3 regions of the Vibrio sp. QJM3NY_39 genome follow, and region 3 is predicted to be linked to each of the others. Evidence: riboswitches for the same ligand, from Rfam matches in the RefSeq annotation. Region 3 holds a riboswitch; each other region holds the start of a gene.

The links. Region 3 has a riboswitch for thiamine pyrophosphate ahead of thiD (bifunctional hydroxymethylpyrimidine kinase/phosphomethylpyrimidine kinase). Riboswitches for the same ligand answer to the same signal wherever they lie in the genome.
Region 1: linked by a shared signal. The riboswitch ahead of thiC (phosphomethylpyrimidine synthase ThiC) and the one ahead of thiD (bifunctional hydroxymethylpyrimidine kinase/phosphomethylpyrimidine kinase) in region 3 are both predicted to bind thiamine pyrophosphate.
Region 2: linked by a shared signal. The riboswitch ahead of thiB (thiamine ABC transporter substrate binding subunit) and the one ahead of thiD (bifunctional hydroxymethylpyrimidine kinase/phosphomethylpyrimidine kinase) in region 3 are both predicted to bind thiamine pyrophosphate.

The regions. Positions count from the first base shown of each region.
Region 1 covers NZ_CM173505.1:29,808-35,429, forward strand. Annotated here, with positions in the region: rRNA gene AC3CHU_RS00125 (23S ribosomal RNA) at 1-862, shown strand, start outside; rRNA gene rrf (5S ribosomal RNA) at 961-1,076, shown strand; tRNA gene AC3CHU_RS00135 (tRNA-Asp) at 1,144-1,220, shown strand; tRNA gene AC3CHU_RS00140 (tRNA-Trp) at 1,281-1,357, shown strand; gene AC3CHU_RS00145 (multicopper oxidase family protein) at 1,708-3,090, shown strand; gene crcB (fluoride efflux transporter CrcB) at 3,192-3,575, shown strand; TPP riboswitch at 3,638-3,736, shown strand; gene thiC (phosphomethylpyrimidine synthase ThiC) at 3,866-5,622, shown strand, end outside.
Region 2 covers NZ_CM173505.1:361,872-367,493, reverse strand. Annotated here, with positions in the region: gene thiP (thiamine/thiamine pyrophosphate ABC transporter permease ThiP) at 1-971, opposite strand, end outside; gene thiB (thiamine ABC transporter substrate binding subunit) at 1,096-2,088, opposite strand; TPP riboswitch at 2,142-2,261, opposite strand; gene AC3CHU_RS01740 (flavin prenyltransferase UbiX) at 2,305-2,928, opposite strand; gene mpl (UDP-N-acetylmuramate:L-alanyl-gamma-D-glutamyl-meso-diaminopimelate ligase) at 2,966-4,324, opposite strand; gene fbp (class 1 fructose-bisphosphatase) at 4,595-5,605, shown strand.
Region 3 covers NZ_CM173506.1:1,276,563-1,282,184, reverse strand. Annotated here, with positions in the region: gene AC3CHU_RS21615 (ABC transporter substrate-binding protein) at 1-655, opposite strand, end outside; gene AC3CHU_RS21610 (ABC transporter permease) at 776-1,516, opposite strand; gene AC3CHU_RS21605 (ABC transporter ATP-binding protein) at 1,584-2,342, opposite strand; gene thiD (bifunctional hydroxymethylpyrimidine kinase/phosphomethylpyrimidine kinase) at 2,332-3,225, opposite strand; TPP riboswitch at 3,322-3,433, opposite strand; gene AC3CHU_RS21595 (DMT family transporter) at 3,532-4,449, opposite strand; gene AC3CHU_RS21590 (helix-turn-helix domain-containing protein) at 4,535-5,263, opposite strand; gene AC3CHU_RS21585 (DUF4382 domain-containing protein) at 5,437-5,622, opposite strand, start outside.

The DNA of each region.
Region 1 (5,622 bases), on a different replicon from region 3:
CCGCGGCTAGACGGAAAGACCCCGTGAACCTTTACTACAGCTTGGCACTGAACATTGAACCTACATGTGTAGGATAGGTGGGAGACTATGAAACCGCGTCGCTAGATGTGGTGGAGTCGTCCTTGAAATACCACCCTTGTAGTTTTGATGTTCTAACGTTGGTCCCTGAATCGGGATTACGGACAGTGCCTGGTGGGTAGTTTGACTGGGGCGGTCTCCTCCCAAAGAGTAACGGAGGAGCACGAAGGTGGGCTAAACACGGTTGGACATCGTGTGGTTAGTGCAATGGCATAAGCCCGCTTGACTGCGAGAATGACAATTCGAGCAGGTGCGAAAGCAGGTCATAGTGATCCGGTGGTTCTGAATGGAAGGGCCATCGCTCAACGGATAAAAGGTACTCCGGGGATAACAGGCTGATACCGCCCAAGAGTTCATATCGACGGCGGTGTTTGGCACCTCGATGTCGGCTCATCACATCCTGGGGCTGAAGTCGGTCCCAAGGGTATGGCTGTTCGCCATTTAAAGTGGTACGCGAGCTGGGTTTAGAACGTCGTGAGACAGTTCGGTCCCTATCTGCCGTGGGCGTTGGAAAATTGAAAGGGGCTGCTCCTAGTACGAGAGGACCGGAGTGGACGAACCTCTGGTGTTCGGGTTGTCATGCCAATGGCATTGCCCGGTAGCTAAGTTCGGAATCGATAACCGCTGAAAGCATCTAAGCGGGAAGCGAGCCTTGAGATGAGTTTTCCCTGGCACTATAAGTGTCCTAAAGGGTTGTCGTAGACTACGACGTTGATAGGCAGGGTGTGTAAGTGCTGCGAGGCATTGAGCTAACCTGTACTAATTGCCCGTGAGGCTTAACCATACAACACCCAAGGGGTTTTGTGGACTCAGAAGTACCAGACCTTGAATGCGTTTGAAGAGAAATAACTTTTAGATAAGCTTTCCGAATTTTAAAATTTGCTTGGCGACCATAGCATTGTGGACCCACCTGATTCCATGCCGAACTCAGAAGTGAAACACAATAGCGCCGATGGTAGTGTGGGGTTTCCCCATGTGAGAGTAGGACATCGCCAGGCTTTAAATTAAATCTTTAGGTTGACCGACCTGGGGATATGGACGCTCACTTAGTGAGTTGACCACTGCGGAGTGGTAGTTCAGTTGGTTAGAATACCGGCCTGTCACGCCGGGGGTCGCGGGTTCGAGTCCCGTCCACTCCGCCACTTATTCGATAACCTCGCCTAGTGCGAGGTTTTTTCGAATCTGACGTAGTAAAAAGTTTTAGGGGTGTAGCTCCAATTGGCAGAGCAGCGGATTCCAAATCCGCGTGTTGGGAGTTCGAATCTCTCCACCCCTGCCATATTTAAGGCTCTAGCAGAAATGCTAGAGCCTTTTTGCTTTCTGAATCTAATATATACGCCATTAGCAAAGCAGCGGATTCTCCGACTTACCAAAATAGAGCTTGTTGGGAGTCGAAACCTCCACCCTGCCATATCAATGCCTCAGCAGAAGTTCTGTTTTTTCACTTTATATTTGTTCGATTTTTAGTCGATAATTCCTGCTTTTAATAAAACCTAGCCTTAAAAGTGTAAGTGCTTACTTATCCCAGCCTCTTTTATAAACAATCAACAGCACAATCCCCACTTCTTTATGAGAATTATTCTCAATATTTTGTTACATTTTGGTCGTTATTACTAAAAGGCAACAAATATGGATATCTCCCGTCGTAAGTTTATTCAATCATCTCTCGCTATATCAGCACTCACTGTTCTACCCGCTTGCTCAATTAACCGGTCAGTTGATGAGCAAGGAAAGTATGTTTATGACTTAACTGCAGAACCTTCAACAGCTGAGTTGGTGACGGGGTTTAATACCAATGTTTTAGCCTTTAATGGACAGATCCCTGCTCCGACGATTCGATGTCGACAGGGTGAAAAGGTCACGATCCGCTTTACGAATAAGCTATCAGAGCCGACGACTATTCATTGGCATGGTTTAAGAATTCCTATCGAAATGGATGGGGTTCCCTTCTTAAGTCAGCCACCAATCATGCCAGGTGAAACATTCATTTATGAGTTTACGCCACCAGATGCCGGTACGTTTTGGTATCACCCACACATGAATAGCGTGAAGCAGCTTGGTATGGGCTTAGTTGGTCTTATTATCGTAGAAGAGAGCAATCCAGTACGGTTCGATGAAGAACACGCATTGATGCTTAAGCATTGGCACATCGACAAGCAGGGTCAATGGAAAGATTTAATGATCCCACGACTCAGTGCTCGTATGGGTACTCCAGGAGAGTGGAGTAGCGTCAATGGTGTTCATGAACCTGTATACCAATTAAAGCAGCATGCAACGACTCGACTGCGTATCGCGAATGTCGATAATACGATCACTTATCCTATTGCTGTCGAAGGGGCTGAGGCATGGGTGATTGCCATTGATGGTAATCCTGTAAAGACGCCATATAAACTGACTCAACATAAAATCGGCCCAGGGATGCGCGTGGATATTGGACTGATAGCGCCCAAAGTAGGCGAGCGAGTTAATGTTCTTCAAATGAAGGGCCGCTTTCCTTTCTCTTTATGTGAGTTCGAGGTAGTAGATTCCCCCCTTACTGAAGGGCGTTTATTGCCATTGTTACCTCTTAACCCGGTACCTAATCTAGATCTTGCTAATGCTGAAGAGATCGATTTTGTGTTCGAGTGGGAAGGTGCGGTATCACCAGTTTCTAAAGATGGGAAATCGATGCCTAAGTTTTGGCTTACTAATAAAAGAGCATGGGAAGGGATGAGCAAAGACAATATTCCTGAGCCGTTGACGACTTTAGAGTTAGGTAAGACTTACATATTCGATCTAAAGAACGTCACCCAATACCATCACCCGATCCATATTCACGGTCATACATTCACTGTATTGGAACTTGATGGGAAGAAAGTTGAAGAGCCTTTCCATACCGATACAGTGTTACTTGGAAAAAACGGCCGAGCTAAAGCTGCATTTGTTGCAGATAACCCTGGCCGCTGGATGTACCACTGTCATGTTATAGAACACATGAAAACGGGTTTAATGGGATACATTGAAGTTAAGTGACACCTGTAACGTTTAATATTTGCGCATGCATTCTTAGTTTCTACCCTCGCTTTTATCGGCGTTAAAGCTAGAATATAGGGATTATTGTTTGGGAGGATTCAATGGGTCAGTTATCTATTCTAGGTTTTATCGCCATCGGTGGCGCGTTTGGTGCTTGTTCACGTTACTTGATTTCAGAGTTATGCGTTGTGATGTTAGGACGTGGTTTTCCTTACGGTACGTTGACTGTTAACGTGATTGGCTCTTTGATTATGGGATTGCTCATCGCCGCGTTTGAAAACGAGATGGTCGCGACGGAACCGTGGAGACAAATCATCGGTCTTGGTTTCCTAGGAGCACTGACTACATTTTCTACGTTTTCTATGGATAACGTACTTCTTATGCAGCAGGGCGCTTTCTTTAAGATGGGACTCAATGTGCTACTCAACGTGGTACTCAGTATTTCAGCCGCATGGATCGGCTTCCAACTTTTGATAAAGTCTTAAAACTTTCTTACGATTTGTTAACAACTCGGCTTGGTTTATCCAAGCCGTTTTTATATACTCGATCGAACTTGTCGGAGTGCCATATGGCTGAGACCGTTAACTCGGGATCCGTTGAACCTGATCAGGCTAATACCTGCGAAGGGAACAAGAGTAGATATCTAACTAGAATCCTTCTAGAGATCTATCTCCAGATCACAACTGTATTTCTTACCGTGATCCCTCTTGTAGCATCTAATCCGTCAAGCATTTTTATCCCTATAAATAATGGCTAAAAGCCAAGGAAAAATGCTATGTCGACTCGTAAACAAGCAAGACTGGAAGCGAAGAATTTCATTGATTCTTTATCCGTACAACCCTATCCAAACTCAAAAAAAGCTTACATCCAAGGATCTCGAGAGGACATTCAAGTCCCTGTCCGAGAAATATCACTCGCTGATAGCCTTGTTGGTGGTACCAAAAAAGAGCCTGTATTCGAACCTAATGTACCCATTCAAGTTTACGATACCTCAGGTGTTTACACAGACCCTACACATCAAATAGACCTGTATAGCGGTCTTCCTAAGTTGCGAGAGCAATGGATTGAAGAGCGTGGTGATACGGAACTGTTAGACGACGTAAGCTCTGTTTACACCAAAGAACGTTTAGAAGATGAAACTCTAGACGACCTTCGCTACGGCAACCTGCCTAGAATTCGTCGCGCGACAGACAACCAATGTGTTACTCAACTGCACTATGCTCGTCAGGGTATTATCACACCTGAAATGGAGTACATTGCCATACGTGAGAACATGGGACGTCAGAAGTTCGCTGATGAGCAGCTTAACCATCAACACCCTGGCCATAACTTTGGTGCAAACCTGCCGAAAGAAATTACTCCTGAGTTCGTGCGTAAAGAGGTTGCTGAAGGTCGAGCTATTATCCCTTCAAACATCAACCACCCAGAATCAGAACCGATGATTATTGGTAGAAACTTTTTAGTGAAGGTGAACGCCAATATCGGTAACTCTTCAGTAAGCTCTTCGATTGAAGAAGAAGTTGAGAAGCTAGTCTGGTCGACTCGCTGGGGTGGCGATACCGTGATGGATCTTTCTACTGGTCGTAATATTCACGAGACTCGCGAATGGATCCTACGTAATAGCCCAGTACCAATTGGTACGGTTCCTATGTATCAAGCGCTTGAAAAAGTGAATGGCGTTGCCGAAGACCTTAACTGGGAAGTGATGCGCGATACCTTGATTGAACAAGCAGAGCAGGGTGTTGATTACTTCACTATTCATGCTGGCTTGTTGCTTCGCTACGTTCCTATGACCGCTAAGCGTGTGACTGGTATTGTCTCTCGTGGCGGTTCCATCATCGCGAAATGGTGTCTTGCTCATCACCAAGAAAGTTTCCTTTATACCCACTTCCGTGAGATCTGTGAGATCTGTGCGAAGTACGATGTTGCTCTGTCATTAGGTGACGGTTTACGCCCGGGCTCAATTGCAGATGCTAATGATGAGGCTCAATTCTCGGAGTTACGTACTCTAGGTGAGTTGACTAAAGTGGCTTGGGAATATGATGTTCAGGTGATCATTGAAGGCCCTGGACATGTACCAATGCACCTGATTAAAGAGAATATGGACGAGCAGTTAGAGCACTGCCATGAAGCGCCTTTCTATACTTTAGGCCCATTGACGACAGATATTGCCCCTGGTTACGACCATATTACCTCTGGTATTGGCGCGGCCATGATTGGTTGGTACGGCTGTGCGATGCTCTGTTATGTCACCCCTAAAGAGCACCTAGGCTTACCAAATAAAGAAGATGTGAAGACTGGCTTGATTACTTACAAGCTAGCAGCACACGCAGCGGACCTCGCTAAAGGACATCCGGGCGCACAAATCCGAGATAATGCATTATCAAAGGCACGTTTTGAATTCCGTTGGGAAGACCAATTCAATCTAGCTTTAGATCCTGAAACCGCGCGTTCTTTCCATGATGAAACTCTGCCACAAGAGTCGGGCAAGGTTGCTCACTTCTGCTCAATGTGTGGACCTAAATTCTGCTC
Region 2 (5,622 bases), on a different replicon from region 3:
GCAGCCCAAAACGGTTCGCTGCTGAGCACAGTTAGTGCTTGTGAGTTAATACCACTGACGATAACCATGGCTAATGGCGGCAATACCAGCATTGAGACTACTATGATCCAAAAGCTATCCCAAGCTTTTGACCACCAGCAGTCCTTAACCAAATATTTCTCTTCCGACAACTGACTGGCCGTCACTGAAATAGGTTTCGACAGGCGCTGAATACTCACCGCGAGCACTCCACACAGCAGCATTTGCCATATCGCGAGCAAGGCACCAGCCTGTAAGTCAAAGTCGAATTTAATCGCTTGATAAATAGCGAGTTCGATAGTGGTCGATTTCGGACCTCCACCTAGCGCCATCACGGTAGCAAAGCTAGTAAAGCACAACATGAAGACTAAGCCACACACATGAGGCAGTTGTTGTCTCAATCGCGGCCATTCGACCCATTTAAATTTATTCCAATGACTCATACCCAAATGAGCACACAGCTTGTGCTGCTCGGCAGGCACGGTATCTAAAGCTTGTAAAAGTAAACGGCTGGCATAGGGCAGATTAAAAAAGACATGTGCGAGCAAAATGCCATTCAATCCATAGATGGAGAATGGTAATTCAATATCGAAGTTCGCCAGAAATTTAGCTAACCAACCACTGTTGCCATAAATTGCAAGCAAACCAAACACACCGACTAACACAGGCAAAACCAAGGTCGATGCGAACAGCCTTAACAACAGAGCTCGCCCAAAAAATTGCCTGCGACACAAAGCATGAGCAATAGGTATAGCAAAGCCAACACTCAGCACAGTTGAGAGTGTCGCTTGATAAAAACTGAATTTCGTTACGTGCCAATAGTAAGGATCGGACCATACTTGGCTGATATCAAGAGAAGGGGCATTGCTAAGCAATGCCCCAACTGCTGAAACCACAAAGGCGGTAATGAGTATCGCAACCCAGATCCCGACCTTAGGTGTTTTCTTTATCATAAATTGATTTTTTACCGTAAGTGGTTCACTCAGTTAATATCGAACGAACCTTTAAATACAGAAAGTTAGAAAGCTGAGCTTTAGGAAACTCATCTTTAGAAAGTTAAGCTAGAAAGCTAATCCTTTAAAAAGTAAGTGCACTCTGCCATTCACGAATCCATGGCTTACGCTTAGCAGCGATTTCTTCAGGCGTAAAACTCAGAGCTTTCTGCGGTACTGTTAACTGCTCGAACCCTTTGGGTAGCTCGATACCCGTCACTGGGTACATCCAGTTGCCAGTTGGCATCGCCGATTGGAATTCATCACTTAAGATAAACGCCATAAACTCATCGGCCAGTTTTTCATTTTTGCTGCCTTTAACTTTCGCAGCCACTTCCACTTGAGTGTAATGACCTTCTTCAAAGCTTGCAGCTGCATACTTAGAATCACTTTCTGCAATGATGTGGTAAGCAGGAGATGTTGTGTAAGACAAGACTAAGTCCGACTCCCCCTTTAAGAACATAGAGTAAGCTTCAGACCAACCTTTAGTAACCGTAACCGTCTTCTGAGCAAGTTTCTTCCAAGCTGCTGTCGCTTCATCACCGTATACTGACTTCATCCATAGCATCATGCCTTGACCCGGCGTAGATGTACGTGGGTCTTGGTAAATAACCTTGAGGTCGTCACGCTGCTCAACCAGTTCTTTCAAGCTCTTAGGTGGGTTTGCTAGTTTCTCTTTGTTATAGATAAACGCAAAGTAACCAAAATCATAAGGAACAAAGGTGCTGTCGTCCCAGCCGTTAGGAAGTGTCACTGAAGACGTATCAACATTGTGCTCAGCCAATAAGCCCGTCGCTTTCGCTTCAGCCATCAGATTGTTATCTAGGCCTAACACGATATCAGCTTTGCTGTTACCACCTTCAAGACGTAAGCGGTTCAGAATAGATACGCCATCTTCTAGCGCGACAAAGTTCACATCGCAGCCACACTTTTCTTCAAATGCTTTTTCAACGGCAGGACGAGGGCCCCAATCCGCAGCAAAAGAGTCATAGGTATAAACCGTTAGGGTATTGTCTGCAGCAAAGGCAGAAAAAGAGATGGCTGTAGTAACAGCAAGAGTTGTTAATGTAAATTTCACTGGACGCTCTCCATGGTCTGAGCGGCACAGGTTTGAGGGAGGAGAACGGTAGAAGTTGTTCCTAACTCAATTCCTACGCCAGCATTATCTGGTTCAGGTTTACGGGTCCCAAGCACTTGCTTGATCTCAGCTCGCATTCATTATTTGAATGGTTCGCTCCCCGATGAGTGTTCAGAATTGTAATTCGAATTTTAACAATAAGCTATCAAGTTTGGATCAATTACGTTGATCGTAACCCCAACGTGGCACTAAACCTTGCTCGATGCCAAGATGGTCCAAAATGCGCGCCACCATAAAATCGACCAGATCTTCAATCGACTTAGGTTGATGATAAAAACCCGGAGCGGCAGGCATGATCGTCACGCCCATAGTCGATAGCTTATGCATGTTCTCTAAGTGCAGCGTCGAGAATGGCGTCTCACGAACCACCAACAACAGTTGGCCTCGTTCTTTCATGACCACATCTGCAGCACGCTCAATCAGATTATCCGATAAGCCATGAGCAATTGAAGCCAAGCTTCCCGCTGAACATGGACAAACGACCATCTGCTTCGGCGCTGCAGAGCCAGAGGCAACCGGTGAGAACCAATCATCTTTGCCACACACCACCAGCTTTTCGGGGTCACACCCAAGGTGTTTAACCAAAGCTTGTTTCGCTGCATCGGGTCCTGCAGGTAACTTAAGTTCATGCTCGGTCGCCAACACCACTCGCGCAGCCGACGATATCAGTAAATAGACCTGATAATCCGCCGCCAAAAGGCATTCAAGTAAACGCAGGCCATAAGGCGCACCTGATGCGCCAGTGAAAGCGAGGGTTATAGCTTTATCGTGTTTTGTCATGTTCTCAATTACTTCAAAATATAAGATCGTGGATCAGTTAGCCTTTGAGTGCCAACGCATCCAACAGTTTCTGGTGAATACCACCAAAGCCACCATTGCTCATTACCAAGATTTGGTCGCCCGCTTGTGCCTCTGAGACAATTCTAGCAACGAATGTATCCATGTCATCACTTACATGTGCGGGTTGATGGCACGCATCGGCAACATCTTGTACAGACCAATCAATGTTATCTGGTTGGAATAAGTAGGTAGAATCCGCCTGTTTAAGAGAATCAGCCAAGGTTTCTTTATGCACACCACGCTTCATGGTGGCAGAACGAGGCTCTAAAACGGCAATGATTTTTTTCGTATCGACCTTATTACGTAAGCCACCCAGAGTAAGTTCAATCGCTGTAGGATGATGAGCAAAATCGTCATAAACAGAAACACCTACTACCTCACCTTTGAACTCTAAGCGACGCTTGGTATTAATGAACGCCGCCAGTGATTCACATCCTAAGTCGGGTGTAACACCAACATGTCTTGCCGCCGCAATCGCCATCAAGGCATTACTTACGTTATGATCGCCAACCAAATCCCAGTCTACGGTTCCAACACATTCGTCTTGGAAATAGACCTCAAATTTGGAGCCATCTTTAACCAGTTTCTTGGCATCCCAATCGCCAAGTTCGCCGCTCGATTCAGTCTCACTCCAACACCCACGAGAAAGAACATCTTCAATAGCCGTATCTTGCTTCGGTGAAAAAATACGACCATTACTTGGCACAGTGCGAACCAAATGATGAAACTGTCGCTTGATCGCTTCAAGATCATCAAAGATATCCGCATGATCGAACTCAAGATTATTCATGACCAAGGTTCTTGGGTGGTAATGAACGAACTTAGATCGTTTATCGAAAAAAGCACTATCGTATTCGTCGGCTTCAACCACGAAGAACATGCTTTCACCAAGGCGAGCAGATATACCAAAGTTACCCAACACACCACCAACTAAGAAGCCCGGTGCATAGCCACAGTCTTCCAAGATCCAAGCCAACATGCTTGATGTAGTAGTCTTGCCATGCGTTCCCGAGACTGCAAGAACCCAACGGTCATGCAGTAGAAATTCTTGCAACCATTGCGGGCCTGATGTGTATCTAAGGTTATTATCCAATACATACTCAACACACGGGTTACCACGGCTCATGGCATTACCGATAACCACGAGATCAGGCCTTGGCTCTAATTGACTAGGGTCGAACCCTTCAATAATTTCAATCCCTTGCGATTCCAACAAAGTGCTCATTGGAGGGTAAACATTCGCGTCACTACCCGTAACCTTGTGACCTAATTGACGAGCCAATACCGCGGCACCACCCATGAAGGTGCCACAAATTCCTAAGATGTGAATATGCATATATTGCTTCCAAACGCTTGGCTAAATGAGCCATGTCTAAATCAAACTACTTGCACTCATTATCATTAAATGGCGATTAAAAGCGAGCAGCAATGCAAAACAAATTTAGTCGACATAGTAAGTGAGATCTGTGTCGCTTAGTTCATTACCATTAAAAAGATCTAACCTTTAGAATTTAGGTAAGCGTCTAGATGAATAAAGCCCACTCAAGAGGCCTAATCTACAGTGCTCAAATCCCCCCTAATATTGAGAGAAGTTTAAGGAAATAACATGTCTGAGATGCGCACCCTTGGTGAGTTCATTGTTGCAAAACAAAATGATTTCCCCCATGCAAGTGGTGATCTATCATCCCTTTTGTCATCAATTCGTCTTGCTGCAAAAATTGTTAACCGTGAAATCAACAAAGCAGGTCTTGTCGACATTACTGGCGCTGTTGGTACAGACAACGTTCAAGGTGAAGAGCAACAAAAGCTAGACCTTTACGCGAACGACAAATTTAAAGCGGCTCTAGAAGCTCGTGACCAAGTTTGTGGCGTTGCAAGTGAAGAAGAAGACGAAGCTGTTGCCTTCAATAAAGAGCTCAACAAAAACGCAAAATACGTTGTTCTGATGGATCCACTTGATGGTTCTTCAAACATCGATGTGAATGTATCGGTTGGTACGATTTTCTCTATCTACCGCCGAGTGTCACCGATTGGTACCCCACCAACACAAGAAGATTTCCTACAACCTGGACACAAACAAGTCGCAGCTGGTTACGTAATTTACGGTTCTTCAACCATGCTTGTTTACACAACAGGCGCTGGCGTCAATGGTTTCACCTACGACCCATCACTGGGTACCTTCTGTCTATCTCATGAAAACATGATGATCCCTGATGAAGGTAAGATCTACTCGATCAACGAAGGTAACTACTTCCGCTTCCCTACTGGTGTTAAAAAGTACATCAAGTACTGCCAAGAAGATGAGCCGAGTGATAACCGCCCTTACACCTCTCGTTACATCGGTTCTCTAGTATCAGATTTCCACCGTAACCTGCTGAAAGGCGGCATCTACTTATACCCAAGCACACAAAGCCACCCTCAAGGTAAACTGCGTTTACTTTACGAGTGCAACCCAATTGCTTTCCTTATGGAACAAGCGGGTGGTATCGCTTCAGACGGTGCTCAACGTATCATGGACATCAAACCAACTGAGTTACACCAACGTGTACCTTTCTTTGTTGGCTCAACAGACATGGTTCGCAAAGTAGAAGAGTTTCTTGAGCTTAACCGAGACTAATTATCTCGTTTATTTCT
Region 3 (5,622 bases):
CAAAGATAAGCTCATCGTAAGCGGGCACACCGTGCTCTTCTGGGAAGAATGCCTTCGCTTTAAAGCCTTCAAGTGCTAGTTGGTTCGTTTCGAAGTTACGTAAGCCACCCCAGATTGCATCGACCTTGCCTGATGCTAATGAAGACGACAGTGCCCAACCAACATTGATGGTTTGTACGTCTGCAAACGCAACATTTTCTTGCGCTAGCATGGTGCCGATAGTTGCTTCTTCGTTACCCGCAATCGCAATACCGATCTTTTTGCCTTTCAGATCCGCTAACGAATCGTTCTTGCCGTTATCCAATACCATTAGTGTGTTTAGTGGCGTCGCGATAAGGGTTGATGCACGAACCAAAGGAAGACCCGCTGCCACATCCATGGTTAAACTTGGTTGGTAAGTTACCGCTAAATCGACCTTACCTGCCGCAACCAATTTTGCAGGCGTGCTTGGGTCGGCTGGCTCTTGGATCTCAACATCTAAGCCTTGGTCAGCAAAGTAACCACGCTCTTGAGCAATCACAATCGGGCCATGGTTCGGATTCACAAACCAATCCAACATCAATGTCAGTTTCTTTTGTTCAGAATCCGCTAGAGCATGACCTGAAACTAGCGAAGCAAGCAGTGCCACTGCACCTACCAATTTGGTTTTTTTCATAGTTAACCTTTCCTTTTGAATATTATTATTGTGTGTATCGAGCTAATTTTTAACGACGTTTTGTTTAGATTAATAGCGTTGAGCGAAGCCTTATTAAACAAAGTATTATTGAGCAAGCCATCACTGGTTCTCCCAAGGGATAGCTTTTTTGAGTAACTTGTCTGTGATGAAGTAGAGCGAGATAGACAGCACCGCCAAGATGAACAAGGCCGCAAACATCTCATCGATGATCATGCGCGCGTTGGCCTGTAGCATTAGGTAACCCAGCCCTTCACTCGAACCCACCCATTCGCCAACAACCGCGCCAATTGGAGCAATCACCACAGCGACACGAATGCCAGACGCCAGTGTTGGCAGCGCAGCAGGCAATTGGATATAACGCAACAATTGCCATTTCGATGCACCCATCGTTTTAGCAAGATCGAGATAACCTGTCGGTGTATTTCGCAGGCCGTCGTAGCAACAGGTCGTTACAGGGAAGAAGATAATGATCGCCGCCATAATGACTTTTGATGCAATGCCATAGCCAAGCCACAGCATTAACATTGGCGCAATCGCAAAAACAGGGATCGCTTGGCTGGCAATTAAGATAGGCAATAGCCAACGTTTCAACGGATCAAACATCAGCATCTGCAGGGCAAGAAATAGCCCCATGGATAAACCGAGCAATAGACCAAGTAAGATCTCTTGTGCAGTCACCCAAGTGTGTTTGAGTAACACATCGTAACGTTCGATTAGCTTAATAAAGACTTCTGCAGGCGCTGGTAGAATGAAGCTCGGCATCTCGAAGATAACGACCACCAGTTGCCATAAACCGAGAATCACAGCACTGCTGATCAGCAAACGCATTACGGGATTCATCTGACGAGGAGGTGTAGTGGCAGCCTGTACGTTAGCTGAACGAGCCACAACTTCGCTTCGTGTTAGATCATTCATAATCACGCTCCAACTGATCTAAGATCGCTTGTTGTAACTCAGCACATTCACCATCTAACACTCTTGGTGTGGCCGTGTTGGGCACAGATAAAGACTGAGCATTCGCAGGTGTGCCTTGTAACACATACAAGTTGTCCGCCAAACGCACCGCTTCTTGTGGATCATGAGTGATCAGAACAACGGTTTTACCTTTTAGCAGTTCACACGCTAAGCTTTGTAGCTTATGCCTTGTTACCGCATCTAACGCAGAGAAAGGTTCGTCCATCAGTACAACTGGCTTGTCTTGCATTAAGGTTCGAGCCAAAGCAACACGCTGGCGCATACCACCAGACAATTGATCCGGCATAGTAGACGCGTGATCAGCCAAACCAACCGCAGCTAACAACTCTAGTGCTTGATTGGTTTGCAGTGCTTTATCAGAAGGTGAATTTTGAAAACGATGACTTAGGCAAACATTGTCGATAACCGACAACCATGGCAGTAACAAGTCTTGCTGTGCCATGTATGCGATGCGATCCGTTAAAGGCAATTCATCAGACGTTGCCAATGTGCCCTGCCATTCAACCTTGTTATCTAGCAAGCCTGCCAAATAACGCAATACCGTGGTTTTCCCGCAACCACTGCGACCAAGTAGCACCGTCCACTTACCTGCTTTTAAGCTCAGTGACAGCCCCGATAAGGTCGCGTGCTCGCTATCTCGGTAACGCAGAGTCGCATTGCTGAGTTGAACACCAACCGTATTAACGGACATTACCGTGTCCAGCAAAGAAGTGATTTACAGGCCCATGACCTTGGCCAACTTGCAGCTCATCAGCGTGAGCAATCGCGCGAGAAATGTATTGTTTACCTAGGTCAACAGCTTGAGTAAGCGTGTTGCCTTGAGCCAAGAAAGAAGCGATAGCAGAAGAAAGCGTACAACCCGTGCCGTGGGTATTTTTAGTAGGAAAGCGCTTCGCGCTAATCAGAGCAGATGTGGTTGGCAGAATCAGTAAGTCGTTACTGTTCTCATCCTTCTCTAAGTGACCGCCTTTTAGCAGGACAGCTTTAGCACCTAGTGCGCGTAAGTCTTCAATCATGCCCTGCATTTCGGCTTCGCTTTCAGGGACAGCTTTACCTGTCAGTGCAGCGCCTTCTGGCAAGTTAGGAGTAATGATGTCTGCCAGCGGAATCAGCTCTTGTTTTAGCGTGGTAATTGCCGAGTTTTCTAGAAGAAGATCACCACTGGTTGCGACCATCACAGGGTCAATCACTAAGTGCTTAGGTTGATACTGCTTAATTTTGTCTGCAACGACTTTGATGATTTGCGAATCGGCCAACATGCCGACTTTTACTGCCACGATATTGAGATCAGTAAACACTGCATCTAACTGACTAGCGACATGGTCGAGTGGAATAGGAAAAATGGCGGAAACGCCTTGAGTGTTCTGGGAAGTGATAGCGGTAATCACAGAACAAGCAAAACTACCGGTAGCAGACATGGCTTTAATATCAGCTTGGATACCGGCACCGCCGCCACTGTCTGAGCCTGCGATCGTCAATACAATCGGAGTGTTCGTTCGAATCGAACCATCAGCAGAGTGCTGTGAAACTGAGGCTTTGGGCGTTAAATCTTTTGAAATAGAACTGTGTGTCATTGTCGCTCCTACTATCTTACAAGACGTAGGAGAACGAACACTGATCGAAGGAGAAGTCGCATTAGGCTCATGAAAGTCTTCATGGGTGCAGACGTAGATCGAGTGCTTATAGTTCCCTACGCCAGTGTTAACTGAATCAGGTTCAACGGGTCTCGATTAACGATCTCAGCAAACACCAAATAAGGTATATGCCCCCCGACTATTGATAGCGATAGTAACAGCACTCTCACAACTGAGATACTGATTTTATTCAATTATAAGAATTACACATGAAAAAATTTCAATTAGGTCCAACAAAACAAATACTTATAACGTTCCTTTAGATGGCTTCGACTGTATCAACAAGCACAACACAATCAGAAACATACCTAGCCAGCCTGTAAAAGGAATCAGCTCACCGACAACACAGACGGCAAGCACCGCTGCGACTACCGGTTCAAACAAAGTAAGTAGATTGGCACTACTCGCGGTCACGTGGCGTAAACCAAAACTGAACGCGATATAGCCCAAGCATTGTGGGATTAGCGTCAGATAACTGATGACTAATACGTTAATCTGCGAGGAAAACAGGTTCTCACCAGTAAACCAGAGCGTTGGCAGCAACAGCATCGCACCCAGGCCAAAAATACTGCCCATCGCCGCTTGCGACTTAATCCCTTTATCGATCAGTGCTTTGGTCGCCCAAGAATAAATGGCGTAACACAACCCAGCGAGCAAACCCAAAGCAATACCTAACAGCTTTAGATCATCACCGGATTCATTCGTCGATGAAGATTCTGAAAACACCAACAACCCAATACCCACGACACCAATCGCAAAGCTAGTGAGCCAACGTTTGTTGATGTTGTTATTTTTGCTAATCAGACACTCTAACAGTGCTGAAAAGAAAGGTGCGGTTGCAATCGAAACCACGGTACCAATCGCCACGCCTGATAATTTCATTGAAGAATAGAAAGCTAAAGGATAGACCGCCAAAGCCAAAGCGCTCACTGCCAACAGCTTCTTATTCTGCAAAAGTTTATCAAGGGCTAATAGGATTTTTCGATACGCTAGGCCCGCTTGCATTAGGCCGCCGACACCCATAGAGAAAGCACCAATCGCTAATGGGCTTAGATCAGGCGCAAAACTTGCGGCGGTGCCTGTCGTGCCCCATAAAATGGAAGCAAACAAGATGGCTAAAGTGCCCGTTTGGAATTCGTTAACGCGATTGATGGCAAGATTCATTTCTATTACCCAATTTTCAGTTCTGAAATAGATAATAATGAAGATTGATAAAAGTTAGTTTGCCGAAAGGACGCTATTGTTGTTTCTAAAGACTGTCTTTCATTGAGCCTAGAAACGCCCTTGGAGACATTCCAAAGTGCTGAGAGAAGCGGCGACTGAAAGCAGAAACATCACTATATCCCACATTTTCAGCGATCAATTGAACAGGTAAATCTGTGTGGGTTAACAAGGCTTGAGCTTTCTCCATACGATATCGAGTGATGTATTTAAGCGCACTGATACCCAGGCATTCTTTGAAGCGTTTTTTGAATTGAGTAGGACTCAAACAGGCCGTTTCTGCAAGTTGTGAAATGGATAACGGCTGCGTGTAATTATCCGCTATCAGCCTTTGTACCGCACGGATTCTTGGGTCGATGCTCTTGCTGACTTGTTGTTGCTCTAACAGCAATGAAAACACATCCAAAACTGATGACTCAATGCCACTATCGACCTGATATTCCAACTGCTTCTCAACAAACAGCAAGAAGCTCATCAAAGGTGGCGTTATCGTGAAAACCGATAGCTCGTGCTCTAACAAATGCTGAGGCAACACAGCCATATCCGCGACAATAAACCGCGCTGCTTCGTCCGCTTTAAACGCATGTGCTGTGGTTACCGGAATCACCACACATTCGCCCACCGCCACTTTACCGACATACCCCACCATCTCGATATTGATACTGCCTTGGATGGGCAATACCAATTGATGATGGTCATCATGGGCATGGGTATTAAATTGCTTGGTATAAAATCGAATGCTTAAGCTAGATTTCATAATCAACGCCGGAGTACATTTCGCTAAGTTAGAGTAAGAGATACAAAGTTACATTATCACTTCCCTAGAGTCACACTCAATGCGCATCAAATTCATGCTAACTAGGTGACGTGATCAAAAACGGCCTCTAAATGAGAGGCCGTTTTTATTAAAAATCGTCATTCACACCAAAGTTAGAATGACACTTGGCTGTCTTGACCGACAGTTACTTGCACGCCGTTTTGAGCTTCGTATATTTCGAACCCTGCGGCTAATGGTGCTGCATTGTCTTCATCACTGTCGTGTTGCGCAGTACAGGTATAACCTAATGAGTAAGTACCTGGGTCGATGAAACCAAGGGAAAACTCATAGTTGGTCTG